Rhodovastum atsumiense: one gene and its partner. The protein of the gene in region 1 interacts with the protein of each later gene in a pairwise test. Links are inferred from orthologs where the notes say so. Each region holds a gene or a part of one and is shown in the gene's direction. Other genes may lie near its edges.

The links. The genes of interacting proteins can lie anywhere in the genome.
Region 2: the proteins of mtgA (region 1) and NBY65_RS04110 interact in binary tests that used the Escherichia coli proteins (3 or more experiments, as listed by UniProt). The link is inferred for Rhodovastum atsumiense from one-to-one orthologs.

The regions. Positions count from the first base shown.
Region 1 is NZ_OW485601.1:142,115-149,824, reverse strand. The notes cover bases 2,807-5,537. They hold mtgA (monofunctional biosynthetic peptidoglycan transglycosylase), read left to right. Parts: upstream 2,807-3,658; coding sequence 3,659-4,417; downstream 4,418-5,537. Other genes in these bases: NBY65_RS00605 (GumC family protein), read left to right, coding at 4,666-5,537; NBY65_RS00615 (hypothetical protein), read left to right, coding at 3,089-3,616; NBY65_RS00620 (extensin-like domain-containing protein), read right to left, coding at 2,807-2,929. In the rest of the region: treY (malto-oligosyltrehalose synthase), read left to right, coding at 1-982; NBY65_RS00625 (site-2 protease family protein), read left to right, coding at 1,091-2,251; more of NBY65_RS00620, read right to left, coding at 2,252-2,806; more of NBY65_RS00605, read left to right, coding at 5,538-6,897; NBY65_RS00600 (transglutaminase-like domain-containing protein), read left to right, coding at 7,129-7,710. UniProt on the Escherichia coli protein: Peptidoglycan polymerase that catalyzes glycan chain elongation from lipid-linked precursors. May play a role in peptidoglycan assembly during cell division in collaboration with other cell division proteins.
Region 2 is NZ_OW485601.1:947,365-952,552, forward strand. What follows is about bases 386-3,384. They hold NBY65_RS04110 (peptidoglycan D,D-transpeptidase FtsI family protein), read left to right. Parts: upstream 386-884; coding sequence 885-2,885; downstream 2,886-3,384. Other genes in these bases: ftsL (cell division protein FtsL), read left to right, coding at 386-888; NBY65_RS04115 (UDP-N-acetylmuramoyl-L-alanyl-D-glutamate--2,6-diaminopimelate ligase), read left to right, coding at 2,890-3,384. Outside these bases: more of ftsL, read left to right, coding at 1-385; more of NBY65_RS04115, read left to right, coding at 3,385-4,377; NBY65_RS04120 (UDP-N-acetylmuramoyl-tripeptide--D-alanyl-D-alanine ligase), read left to right, coding at 4,378-5,188. UniProt on the Escherichia coli protein: Essential cell division protein that catalyzes cross-linking of the peptidoglycan cell wall at the division septum. Required for localization of FtsN.

The DNA.
Region 1 (7,710 bases):
GGCGCGGCTGGCGGTGTTGTCGGAGTTGCCGGAGGAATGGGCGCGGCAGGTGCAGGCCTGGAGCCGCATCCTGCGGGCCCGTCGCGGCGACGTGGAGGGCACCGCGCCGCCCGACCGCAACGACGAATACCTGTTCTACCAGTTGCTGCTTGGTGCCTGGCCGGCCGAACTCACCGGCGTCGGTGGCCTGGATGCCGGGCAGGTCGGTGCCTTTGTCGGGCGCATGGAAGGGGCGATCATCAAGTCCCTGCGCGAGGCGAAGCTGCATTCCACCTGGGCGGCGCCGGATGCCGCTTACGAGGAAGCGATGCTCGGTTTCGTGCGCGATGCCCTGGATGTTTCCGCGTCCGATGCGTTCCTGGGGGCTTTCCTGCCGTTCCAGGAGCGGGTGGCGCGGCTTGGCGTGCACAACAGTCTGGTGCAGACCGTCCTGAAGCTGACGGTTCCTGGCATGCCGGACATCTACCAGGGGGCCGAGGTGTGGGATCTCAGCCTGGTGGATCCGGACAACCGGCGTCCGGTGGACTATGAGCGCCGGATGTGGCTGCTCGATGAGGTGACGGTGGCGCTGGAGCGTGACCGGCGGGCGGCGTTGCGGGAGATGCTGGCGGAGTGGCGGGACGGCCGCATCAAGCTGGGGGTGACCAGCCTGTTGCTGGCGTATCGCCGCGCGCATCCGGGCTTGTTCGCCGAAGGGGCGTATGAGCCGCTGGTGGCGGTGGGGGCGAGGGCTGAGCAGGTCTGTGCCTTTGCGCGGCGTCATGGGGAAGATGCGGCGGTGGTGGTGGCGGCGCGTTTCCCGGTGCGGCTGGCAGCCGACCCGGACTGGGCCGGCACGGTGCTTCCCTGGCCCCGGATCGAGGGGCAGCGCTGGTGTGACCTGTTCAGTGGCCGTGAGATCGTGCCCAGCGACAATGGGGTGGGCATCGAGGTGGTTTTGGGCGATTTGCCGGTTGCCGTTCTGGTGCTTGAGGGCACCTGACCCCAAATGGGATCCAAGGGCCTGTGGCCCTTGGTGGAGGTCCAGGAGGCAAAGCCTCCTGGTGGGTTCGGGGCAACGCCCCGGGCTGGCGTGATCCGGGAGATGTATATGACCTGGTCGTTTCCCATCGTCACTTTGAAGGGCACGGTGATTCGCCTGCATGTGACGTTTCTGTTGTTTCTCGCCTGGATTGCTGCCGCGCACTATGCGCAGGGTGGAATGTCCGCCTTGGTGCAGGGCGTCGCCTTTACCTTGCTGCTGTTCCTGAGTGTGGTGCTGCACGAATTCGGTCACGTGCTGGCCGCAAGGCGCTATGGTGTGCAGACCCCTGACATCACGTTGCTGCCGATCGGCGGCGTTGCCCGGTTGGAGCGCATTCCCGAACGCCCGGTTGAGGAACTGGTGGTGGCGCTGGCGGGGCCGGCGGTGAATCTGGTGATCGCTGTTGTCCTGTTCCTGGTGCTGGGCGGGACCTTGCCCGAGCAAAGCCTGCAGATGCATGCGCAGGATGCCGGGTTGCTGGCCCGGCTTGCGGTAGCCAATCTGTTTTTGGTGCTGTTCAATCTGGTTCCGGCGTTCCCGATGGATGGCGGGCGGGTGTTGCGGGCCTTGCTGGCGTGGCGCCTCGGCTATGGGCGGGCGACCCAGATCGCCGCCTCGATCGGCCAGGGGCTTGCCTTCGCGCTGGGGGTGCTTGGGTTGTTCGGCAATCCGATCCTGTTGTTCATCGGCTTGTTCGTCTGGCTCGGGGCAGCGTCGGAGGCGCATGCGGTGCAGATCCGCGAGGCGTCGCGGGGGATCATTGCCGCTGATGCCGCGGTGACGCAGTTCGAGAGTCTTTCGCCGATGAGCCGGGTCGAGGATGCGGTGCAATGTCTGATCCGCACCACGCAGCACGAATTCCCGGTGGTGGACGGGGGCGGGCGGTTGCGTGGGGTGCTGACGCGCGACGCCATGATCCGCGCGTTGCGTGAGGGTGGCCCGGACACGCCGGTGATCGAGGTGATGGTGCGTGACATCCCGATGGTGAATCACCGCACCAGCCTGGCCGATGCGTTGCGGTTGCTGCAGGAGCGGCAATTGCCGGCGGTGGGGGTGGAGGATGGCGGTGGGCGGCTGGTCGGCCTGATCACGCCGGAGAATGTCGGCGAGATGATGATGGTGCAGGCGGCGCGCAATGCCGGTCCGGGGGGTGGGCCGGGGGGCACCCCGCCGGGGCTGCGCAACCCGTGGCGGGCGCCGGATGCCGGGCCGACCTCGCCGGCGTGATCAGCGGCAGATCCGCCAGGGGCCCATGTCGAGATGGAAATGGTCGTGATGGGCGGCGTTGTACTCGGGGCCGAGCACGCCGCGGAACCAGCGGCAGGCGCCGTCGCGCAGGGCGTGCAGGAAGGCTGATTCGGGACCGCTGCCGCCCCAGTTGCCGGCCAGTTTCACCTCCCGCCCGTCGCGCAGCACGAAGCCGGCGATGTCGATCGCGTTCGCGGTGGCGTGCTGGCTGCGGCGTCCGGCCTGGGCGTGGTTGACGTTGCGGCAGGCATAGGTGCCGTAGTGGCGGATGGCGGTAACTTCCGTGCCGAGAAGCTGCCTCGCCTCGGGCTGCAGGGTGTTGCGCTCGAACAGGGTCCAGGCGGCGGCGAGCGGGCAGGTGACGACCGGGTTGGCCGGCATGGCGCGGACCGGGCCTGTCAGCCGCACGGCATGCTCGATCGCGCAGCCGTTATCGGCAGGGCGGTCGGGCACCGGCAGGAACGGAAGCCCTGAGCCGGTAAAGGCGGCGGGGCAGAGATCGGGCTGCAATTGCAGGGCCCGCAGCTTCAGCCCGGTGAGTGCATTGGGGGCGGCGGTGAGGTCGAGCGGCCGCCGCGGATCCCATTCCGGCGGCAGGTGACGCAGCCCCAGGGCAACCAGTCCGAACAGGAGTGCGAGGCCGAGCAGCCATCGCATGATCGGGGCTGCTGACTGGAATGCCATGACGGAGATGAACGCCTGGGGTGAGGTCTCCGTTCGCGTGGGGGCGGGGATGCTCTTTTAGGGGGCCGGGGGTCTGGAACAAAACATGAACAAATCCTATATCGGGGGCATCTCCTTCTGGAAAGGACCCCCATGGCCACCGGATCCGACCCTGCGACCGATGCCCTCTGGAATGCCCGGCGCGCGGAAATCATGCGGCTGCTGCTGCAGGCCGGCGCGAAGCTGGCCGGGCGCGGCGCCGAGGTCAGCCAGTCGAACGGATGGATCTTCCGTGCAGCGCTCGGCGAGTTCTGCGTCGACGCCACGCTGAACGAGCCGCAGTTCCGCTGGCAGGCGCCCGATACGCTGACCGTCATGCCGCGTGCGTTCCGCGGCGGCTTTCATCCGCTCGACCGGCCGGCTGCCCTCAGGCCGGCGGGGGTGGCCTTCGAGCCGGGAACGGCGAGGCTGAGTGAGGCGGGGCGCGCGACCCTGGGCCGGGTGGCCGCCTGGCTGATCGATGCCATGCTCGAGGGGCCACCGGCCGCTTCCGCCGGCACGAGAGATGGGGCGTCGCGGCCGCCGCGCAAGCCGCGCGGGCCGAACCGGACGGCGTGGGCTGCCCGCGCGGCGTTCCGGCAGGGCGATGCCCGCCGGGGTCCGGATCGCCGCCCAGGCTGAAAGGGCGTTGATGCGGCTGGTCAGGTGCGACATGAGGGGCGCATGGCCAGTCCTCGCCCCGATGCCGAGCAGGCACGCCGCCCGAGCCGGGGGGTACCGGAGGTCCAGGCGCGACCCAGGCGTTCCTGGCGTCCGCGCTTGCGCCGGCTGGTCGGCCGGGCCCTGCTGCTGGCGTTGCTGGGGCCGCTGCTGCTGATCGTGCTGTTCCGCTTCGTGCCGCCGGTGCTGACCCCGTTGATGGTGATCCGCCTGATCCAGGGGTATGGCCTGCACCGGGAATGGATTGCCTACGAGGATATCGCCCCGGCGCTCGCCCAGGCGGTGATTTCCGCCGAGGACAACCTGTTCTGCGAGGAAACCCTGGGCTTCGATTTCGCCGCCATGCGCGGGCAGATCGAGACCTGGTCGAACGGCGAGCGCCCCCGCGGGGCGAGCACCATCACCATGCAGACCGCCAAGAACCTGCTGCTCTGGCCGGGGCGCGACCCGGTCCGCAAGGTCGTGGAGGCGTGGCTGACGCCCCAGATCGCGGTATTGTGGCCCAAGCGCAGGGTGCTTGAAGTCTACCTGAACATCGTGGAATTCGGCCCGGGCGTCTATGGCGCGGGGACGGCGGCGCGGCGTTTCTTCGGCAAGGTGCCGTCGCAGCTCTCGCCGCGGGAAGCGGCGCTGCTGGCGGCGGTGTTGCCGCGCCCGCTGGAATGGTCGGCGGCATCCCCGGCCCCGCATGTGCGGCAGCGGGCGGCCATCATCGAGCGCCGCGTCGGGCAGATCCGGCCGCTGCTGGCCTGTGCGCGGTGAGCGGGCTTGCCATGCCTTGCATGAAAAGTTTCCGTTCCGCCTGATCATCGCGCTGGCGATTCGACCGCTAGTTCTATGAGCATGCGACGAGATCGACGCAGCATGAGATCGATCGGCCTCTCATGGCATGACCATGTGGCGGGTCGCGTCCCGCAGAAGCGCGCCGATGAGCCGATCCGGCTTTTGCCGACGGCGCACGGTGCGGGACATGTCGAGGGGGCCCGGGCGCTCTTGGACAGAGGAGCAACATGACGGCGAATCCCGCTCTGACAGGCCCCGCACCGGATCCCGTCCACACGCTTGAGCCGATCGGCGTGCCGCTGCGGCGGCTTGGCACCATTTTGCGCCGGCGCTTCCTGCTCGTGCTGCTGGTCATGACGCTCGGCCTGGGCGGCATGGGGCTCTATCTTGCCAAGGCGCCGCGGACCTACCGGGCGGAAGCCGCCGTGCTGGTCGAGCCGCGGCAGACCCAGGTGAGCGACCTGCAGGCGATCGCCGCCGATCCCGGCAATGCCAACCTGATCCGGACACAGATCGACCTGCTGCGCTCGCCCGCCCTGGCCCGGCGCGTGGTCGAGCGGCTTGCCCTGGTCGACCACCCGGCCTTCGCGCCGCATGACGGTGTCGTCACCAGGGTGCTGCACATGGCCGGCACCCTGCTGGGCGTTCCCTTGCTGGACTCGCGCCCGCTGACGCCGCAGGAGCGCATCGACAACGCGACCACCGCGCTGCTCGCCATGGTGGGGCAGCAGAACGAGCCACGCTCCAACGTCATCACCATCTGGGCGGAGACCGTCTCGCCGGACCTGAGTGCTGACATCGCCAACCAGTTCGCCCAGCAATACCTCGAATTCAAGCGCTACCAGAAATTCGCCGCGGTGGAACGGGCGCATACCTGGTTCAGCGAACGTCTCGGCGAACTCGGGGCCAAGACACGCGCGGCCGAGCAGGCGGTGGAGAATTACCGGCTGCAGAACGGGCTGGCCGAGGTGCTGAACACCCGCAATGCGCCGACCTCGCCCACCATCAACCGCCAGCAGCTCGACGAGGCAGCACGCCAGCTCGTGATCGTCTCGGGCGAAAAGGCGCGCAAGGAAGCCCAGCTATCGCAGGCCAGGTCCGCCCTGCGCGCGCAACGCGGCTATGACGCCCTGCCGGAAGTGCTGAACTCCCCCCTCGTACAGAGATTGCGCGAGCAGGAAGCCAATCTGGCGCGGCGTGACGCGGAGCTGTCGGTCTCGCTTGGCGAGCGCGCGCCCGAGCTGATGGCGTTGCGCTCGCAGCGCCGCGGCCTGCAGCAGAAGTTGCAGGAAGAGATGACCAATGCCACCAGTGGCCTCGCCAACGAGGTTGCCGCGGCAGCCGTGCAGGAATCCGCCTTGCGGGCCCGGCTCGAAAGCCTGCGCTCGGCCGTCACCACCGAGAACAAGGCCGAGGTGCGCCTGCAGAGCCTGATCTCGGAGGCCAATACCAACCGCGCCATCTACGAGAGTTTCCTCACCCGCGCGACGCAACTCGCCAATGTGGCCGGGATCCAGGAACCGGACGCGGAACTCGTCTCGGCGGCGACGATTCCCTCGGAGCCGTATTCCCCGCGCGCCGGCAGGTTGCTTGCGGTCAGCTTCGGCTTTTCCCTGGTCCTGGGGATTGGCCTGGCCTGTATGTTCGATCGCATGGGAGAGGGTGTGTCCACGCCCGAGGCCCTGGAGGCGGAGCTTGGCCTGGCCTCGCTCGGGCTGGTGCCGTCGGTGGGCGCGAAGGCGCGCGGCGATGCCCCGTACGGCCGGGGGGCCGCGGATTTCGCGGCGGCGCTCAGCCGCCTGCGCGGCACGTTGCAGGTGATCGACGCGCAGGCCCGGCCGCGTGTCGTCATGATCACCTCCGCCTTGCCGCAGGAAGGCAAGACGGTCCTGGCCACCAGCCTCGCGCGCAATGCCGCGCAGGCCGGCTGGCGTGTCTGCGTGATCGACTGCGACCTGCGCAATCCCAGCGTGGCCGCCGCGTTCGGCATCGACCCGGAGCCGGGGCTGGCGCAGGTGCTCGGCACCAACAGCCTGAGCGACGGCAACCCTGTCGTGCGTCGCATGACCAAGGGCCTGGATGTCATCCCGACCGGTGTTCCCGAGCATGATCCCCAGGAATTGCTGACCTCCCGTCGCCTGGCCGGCATCCTGGATATGGCACGCACGCGCTATGATCTGGTCATCGTCGATGCCCCGCCGGTGCTGGCGGCCGCCGACGCGCAACTTCTCGCGCGCATCGTCGATGCCACCCTTTTCGTCGTGCGCTGGGAGCGGACACCGCGGGCGGCGGCGCGGGATGCGCTGCGGCTGCTGCGGGGGGCGGATATACGCCTGCTCGGCACGGTGCTGACGCAGGTGCATCTCTCCCGCTTCACCCGGCTCAGCACCGGTGGCCTGGCCCACATGTACCGGTATTATCCCGGCTACTATCGCCCGGCACGGATGCCGAGAGCCTGACAAGCCCTGCGTGATCATCGAAACGGGAGTTGCAGCCTTGCAACTCCCGTTTCGCATTGGGCCGGGGGAAAGACGATCTCCGAATGCAACCGGTCGATCCGTGGGCGGAGTTGCGGATATCTTCCGGCGCAAGGCAGGTCTTCGGGAACAAATCCGGGAACGGGACGCTGATGAACCCATGAGCCCCTTGCTTCGGGGCAGAGTGAATTCCATCACGATCCAGGAAGCCGCATGCTGATCCGTATCGGATACGAGCTAGAGTACCATCATACCGCCCCGACCCCCATGGTCCTCATGCTGACGGTGCATCCCTCGCGCGGCGCGGATCTGGTCGTTCCGCCTCTCCTTGTGAGTGATCCGGTGGTGCCGGTGGAAACCTACCGCGACCAGTTCGGCAATCTTTGCAGTCGCCTGCTGGCGCCGTCCGGATCCATCCGGTTTCATGCCGATGGTCTTGTCGCGGACAGCGGCCTGCCTGATCCGGTCGTTGCCGACGCGATCCAGCATCCCGTGCAGGACCTGCCGCCGGAAACCCTGGTCTTCCTGCTCGGCAGCCGCTACTGCGAGACCGACCTGCTGTCCGAATTCGCCTGGAAGACCTTCGGCAACACCCGGCCTGGATGGTCGCGCGTGCAGGCGATCTGCGATTTCGTGCACGGCCACCTGACCTTCGGATACCCCTTCGCGAATCCACGGCGCACGGCCTGGAGTTCCCTGAAGGAGCGACGCGGCGTCTGCCGGGACTTCGCCCATCTGGCGATCGCGCTGTGCCGCTGCATGAACATCCCGGCGCGCTACTGCACGGGGTACCTG
Region 2 (5,188 bases), 800 kb from region 1 along the record:
TTGCTCGACCGCGAGATCGCGCGGGTGGTCCGCCAGGCCGACGGGGCGCGCGAGCGCATGGCCGTGCTGCGCGCCGAATACACGCTGCTGAATGATCCCTCGCGCCTGTCCGAACTCGCCGGGCAGCATCTGCCGGGGCTGAAGACCACCCAGCCCGGCCAGTTCACCACGGTGGCGGAGTTCGAGAAGCGGTTGCCGCCGGTGGGCGAGCCGCCGGCCGAGCCCGCGCCGGTCGAACCCGACGCGCCGGGGGCGAAGCTGCCGGAACCGAAGCCGGTCGACCTGCCGGTGGCCAGGCTGCCCGAGGCAAAGCCCGACCGGCCTGAGAAGACCGAGCCGGCACGCCCGGCAATCGCCCACCGCCCGGCCGCCGAACCCGCCGCCGTTGCCGCCGCCACCGCCCCGCGCCCGGCGCAGGCGACGGCGCAGGCGCAGGCGCAGCAATCCTCGCCGCAGCCTGCCCCCCAGCGCACCGCCCCGTCGCGCCCGATCGTGCTGACCGAAACCCTCGGCTCGCCCGCCGCGCATGCGCGCCAGCGCACGCGCGCGCCGGCGCAGGCCGCGGTGGTGCCGACCGCCGCGGTGCAGCCGGCCTCGCCGCCGCCGACCCACCAATGGGCCAGCGCCCTGGGCAACCGCCCCTCCTCGCCGCCGCCGCGCCCGCTCTCGATGCAGGCGGCCGGCACGCAAGCCTATGCCCCGCCCCCGGGCAGCCCCGCCGAAGCGGTGGCGCGCGCGGCCCGGGGCGGGGCCGTCGATCCCTCGGTTCCGGCGGTGGCATCGGCGCTCGGCATGGCGCGCTCGCTCAGCGCGGCCTCGCCGGTCAGTGCCGCCAATGCCGCCTCCTACTGGCAGGCTGGCGGGGGCCAGCCGGCAGGTAACCGATGACCGAGGGCCCGCTCGCCGCCCCCTCGCCGTCCAGCCCGGCCCGCCGGTTCGGCGCGCCGCGCGAGGCGGCGGTGCCGCGCATGGAGACAGTGCGGATCACCGCGCCCGACCTGCAACGCCGTGCCGCGCTGGAGCGCACGCGCGAGCGGCTGGTGCTGGCAGCGGGCGGGTTCGCGCTGCTGTTCGCGGCGCTGGTGGTCAAGCTGGCGGATGCCAGCATCTTCGACCCGCGGATGCCGCGCCTGGTCGAGCAGCGGGTGAAGCCGCCCGAGCCGCCCGCGGATGGCAGCGCCTCCGATCTGATGCTGCGCGCCCAGCGTGCCATGATCACCGACCGCAACGGCGAGATCCTGGCCATCTCGCTGCCCACCGCGGCGGTCTACGCCAATCCGCGCGAAATGATCGATCCGGCCGAGACGGCGCGCAAACTGAAGTCGGTCCTGCCCCGGCTCGACGAGGACGTGGTGCTGGAGCGGCTGTCCGGCGACAAGCAGTTCGTCTACCTCGCCCGCCAGATCACGCCGCGCGAGCAGTTGCAGATCAACGCCCTCGGCATTCCCGGCGTCTATTTCGAATCGACCGAGCGGCGCCGCTACCCGATGGGCCGCGTCGCCGCCCAGGTGCTCGGGGGTGTCGACGTGGACGGCAACGGTGTCGCCGGCGTCGAACGGTTCTTCGAGCAGCGCCTGCGCGACGACCCGGCGCCGTTGCGCCTGTCGATCGATGTGCGCGTGCAGGCGGTGGTGCGCGACGAGCTGTCACGGGCGATGGAGGAATTCAGCGCCATCGGCGCATGCGGCATCGTCATGGACGTGCGCACGGGCGAGATCGTGGCGATGGCCAGCCTGCCCGACTACGACGCCAACACGTTCGGCCAGTCGCCGGCGGATGACCGGTTCAATCGTTGCGTCACCGGCGTATACGAGCCCGGCAGCACCTTCAAGCTGCAGACTGCGTCGATGGCGCTCGACAACAACGTGGTCAATCTCTGGAACGGCTTCGACGCCAGCCACGCGATCCGCATCGGCCGGTTCACCATCAACGACTTCGAAGGCAAGCACCGGTTCCTCTACGTGCCGGAGATCCTGGCCTATTCGTCCAATATCGGCGCGGCCAGGATGGCCGAGGCCGCCGGCCCGACGCTGCAGCGGGCGTGGATGGAGAAGATGGGCATGCTGCGCCGGCTGGGCGTGGAACTGCCCGAGGCCGCCGCGCCGATGGCCCCGCCCGCGGCCAACTGGAAGGAAGTCTCCACCCTGACCATCGCCTTCGGCCACGGCATCGCGGTCTCGCCGCTGCATGTCGTCGCCGGCACCGCGGCGATCGCCAATGGCGGCGTCTACATGCGCCCGACCGTGGTGGCGGCGGAATCCGGCACCACCCGCGAAGGCCGGCGGGTGATGCAGCAATCGACCTCCGACACCATGCGCCGGCTGATGCGCCTGGTGGTGACCGACGGCTTCGGCAAGAACGCCGAGGTGCCCGGCTACTATGTCGGCGGCAAGACCGGCACCGCCGAGAAGATCGCCGGCCGGGGCTACAACCGGCACTCGCGCGTCGCCGCCTTCATGGGTGCCTTCCCGATGAACGCGCCCCGTTACGCCGTCTACATGATGCTCGACGAGCCGCACGCCACCAAGGCCACCTATGGCTACGCCACCGCGGGCTGGGTGAGCGCGCCGGCCGCGGGCCGCGTGATCGCGCGCGCCGCGCCGATGCTCGGCCTGCTGCCGCAGATCGAGAGCGCCGCCACGATCTCCGCCCAGCTCGCCATCCCGCTGCAGCCGCCGCGACCGGGCGGCGCGAAGCCGGCCGGCGCCCCGGTCGCCACCACCCCCGCCCCTCGCCCGGCGCCGCCGGTCGCCACGGCGCCGCGCCCCGCCCCCGGCTCGGTGCCCGCCGCCGCCCCGCCCGTCATGCCGGCGCCGCGTGACCTGCGGCACGAGGCGCGCGCCACCGTTCCTGCCCCGGGCCCGTCCGCGCTTGCGGTGCGCTGACCTCATGCGAGCCATTCCGGACCTGCCGGCGCGGGACTGGCATGACGCGGCGGGGCTGGATTTCGCCGGCGTCACGGCCGACAGCCGGCGCGTGAAGGACGGATATCTTTTTGCCGCCCTGCCCGGCAGCCGGGCAGACGGGCGGCTTTTCATTGCGGATGCGGTCGCCCGTGGCGCCGCGGCCGTGCTCGCCCCCGAGGGCACCGCCTGGCCCGACACGGTGCCGGCGCGCCCGCTCATTCTCGACCCCGAACCACGCCGGCGGCTGGCGCAGATCGCCGCGGCACTGGCCGGCGCCCAGCCCGATCTGGTGGTGGCCGTCACCGGCACCAACGGCAAGACCAGCACGGTGGAATTCCTGCGCCAGATCTGGGCGGCATCCGGGCAGCAGGCAGCCAGCCTGGGCACGTTGGGGCTGCATGCGCCGGGCTTTCCGCCCGGTCCGGGCCTGACCACGCCCGATCCGGAAACGCTGGCCGACACCCTCGCCCGGCTCGCCCGCGCCGGCGTGCAGCACGCCGCGATGGAAGCCTCCTCGCACGGGCTGGATCAGTTCCGCCTCGACGGGGTGCACCTGGCCGCCGGGGCCTTCACCAACCTCACCCGCGACCACCTCGACTACCACGGCACGCTGGACGCCTATCGCGCCGCCAAGCTGCGGCTGTTCCGTGACTTGCTGGCACCGGGCGCGCCCGCGGTGGCAAGCGGCACGCTCGATGCCGCCACGCTGGCGGCGCTGCGCGAGATCGCCGCAGCCCGGCGGCTCGGATTGCAGGTGGTGGGCGAAGGCGGCGATTCGATCCGGCTGCTGCGCACCGTGCCGCTGCCGGACGGGCAGGTGATCGAAATCGAAACGAGCGGCGCGCGGCACGAGATCACCCTGGCGCTGCCGGGTCGGTTCCAGACCGACAACGTGCTGGTGGCGGCGGCGCTGGCACAGGCCACCGGCACGCGCGACGTGCTGGCCGTGCTGCCGCGCCTGACCGGCGTGCGCGGACGGATGGAACTGGCCGCGCGGCTGGCGAACGGCGCCGCGGTCTATGTCGATTACGCACACACGCCGGATGCACTGGAACGGCTGCTGAGCGCGCTGCGTCCGCACACCCATGCGCGCCTGCACGTGGTGTTCGGTGCCGGCGGCGACCGTGACCGCGGCAAGCGGCCATTGATGGGCGAAGCCGCGGCCCGGCTGGCCGATGTCGCCGTCGTCACCGACGACAATCCGCGCAGCGAGGATCCCGCCACCATTCGCGCCGAGGTGCTGGCCGGCTGCCGCGCGGCGGGCAACGGGCGCGGACGCGATGGCGGCGAGCGCCGGGCGGCGATCGCCTCGGCCCTGTCCGATCTCGGGCCGGACGATGTGCTGGTGGTGGCCGGCAAGGGCCATGAGCAGGGCCAGACCATCGCCGGCATGACCCTGCCCTTCGACGACGCCGAAACGGTGCGGCACCTGCTTGGAACTGCTTCCCCGCGTGGCCAGGAGGAAGCGTAGATGGCGCTTTGGCAGGCAGCGGATCTCGCCACGGCCACGGGCGGGATCCTCCGAACCCCGTTCACCGCCACCGGCGTGTCGATCGACACGCGCTCGCTGCGCCCGGGCGACCTGTTCGTCGCCCTGCAGGGCGAGGCGCGCGACGGGCACGGCTTCGTCGCCGAGGCGCTGGCACGCGGTGCCGCCGGCGCGCTGGTGACGCATGTGCCCGCCGGCGTGGAAGCGACGGCGCCGTTGCTGGTGGTGGGCGACACGCTGGAAGGGCTGCGTGCGCTCGGGCAATTCGCCCGCGCGCGCTTTCGCGGACGGCTGGTGGCGGTGACAGGCTCGGTCGGCAAGACCACCACCAAGGAAATGCTGCGCCGCATGCTCGCGGCCGAGGCACCGACCCATGCCGCCGAGGCCTCGTACAACAATCACTGGGGCGTGCCGCTGACACTGGCGCGCCTGCCGGCGGATGCCGCGTACTGCGTGGTCGAGATCGGCATGAACCATGCCGGCGAGATCGCGCCGCTGGCCCGGCTGGCCCGCCCGCACGTGGCGCTGATCGTCAGCGTCGAGGGCGCGCATCTCGGCCATCTCGGCAGCATGGCGGCGATCGCCGACGAGAAGGCGGAGATCATGGCGGGGCTGGAACCGGGCAGCACTGCGGTGCTGCCCGCCGACAATCCCCTGCTGCCGCGCCTGCTGGCCCGCGCCGGCGATGCCCGCGTGCGCAGCTTCGGCACCAGCGCGGCCGCGGACGCCCGTCTGCTGCAGGTGGCAGCGGATGCCGAAGGAACATCGTTGCGCATTCGAATTGATGGACAGG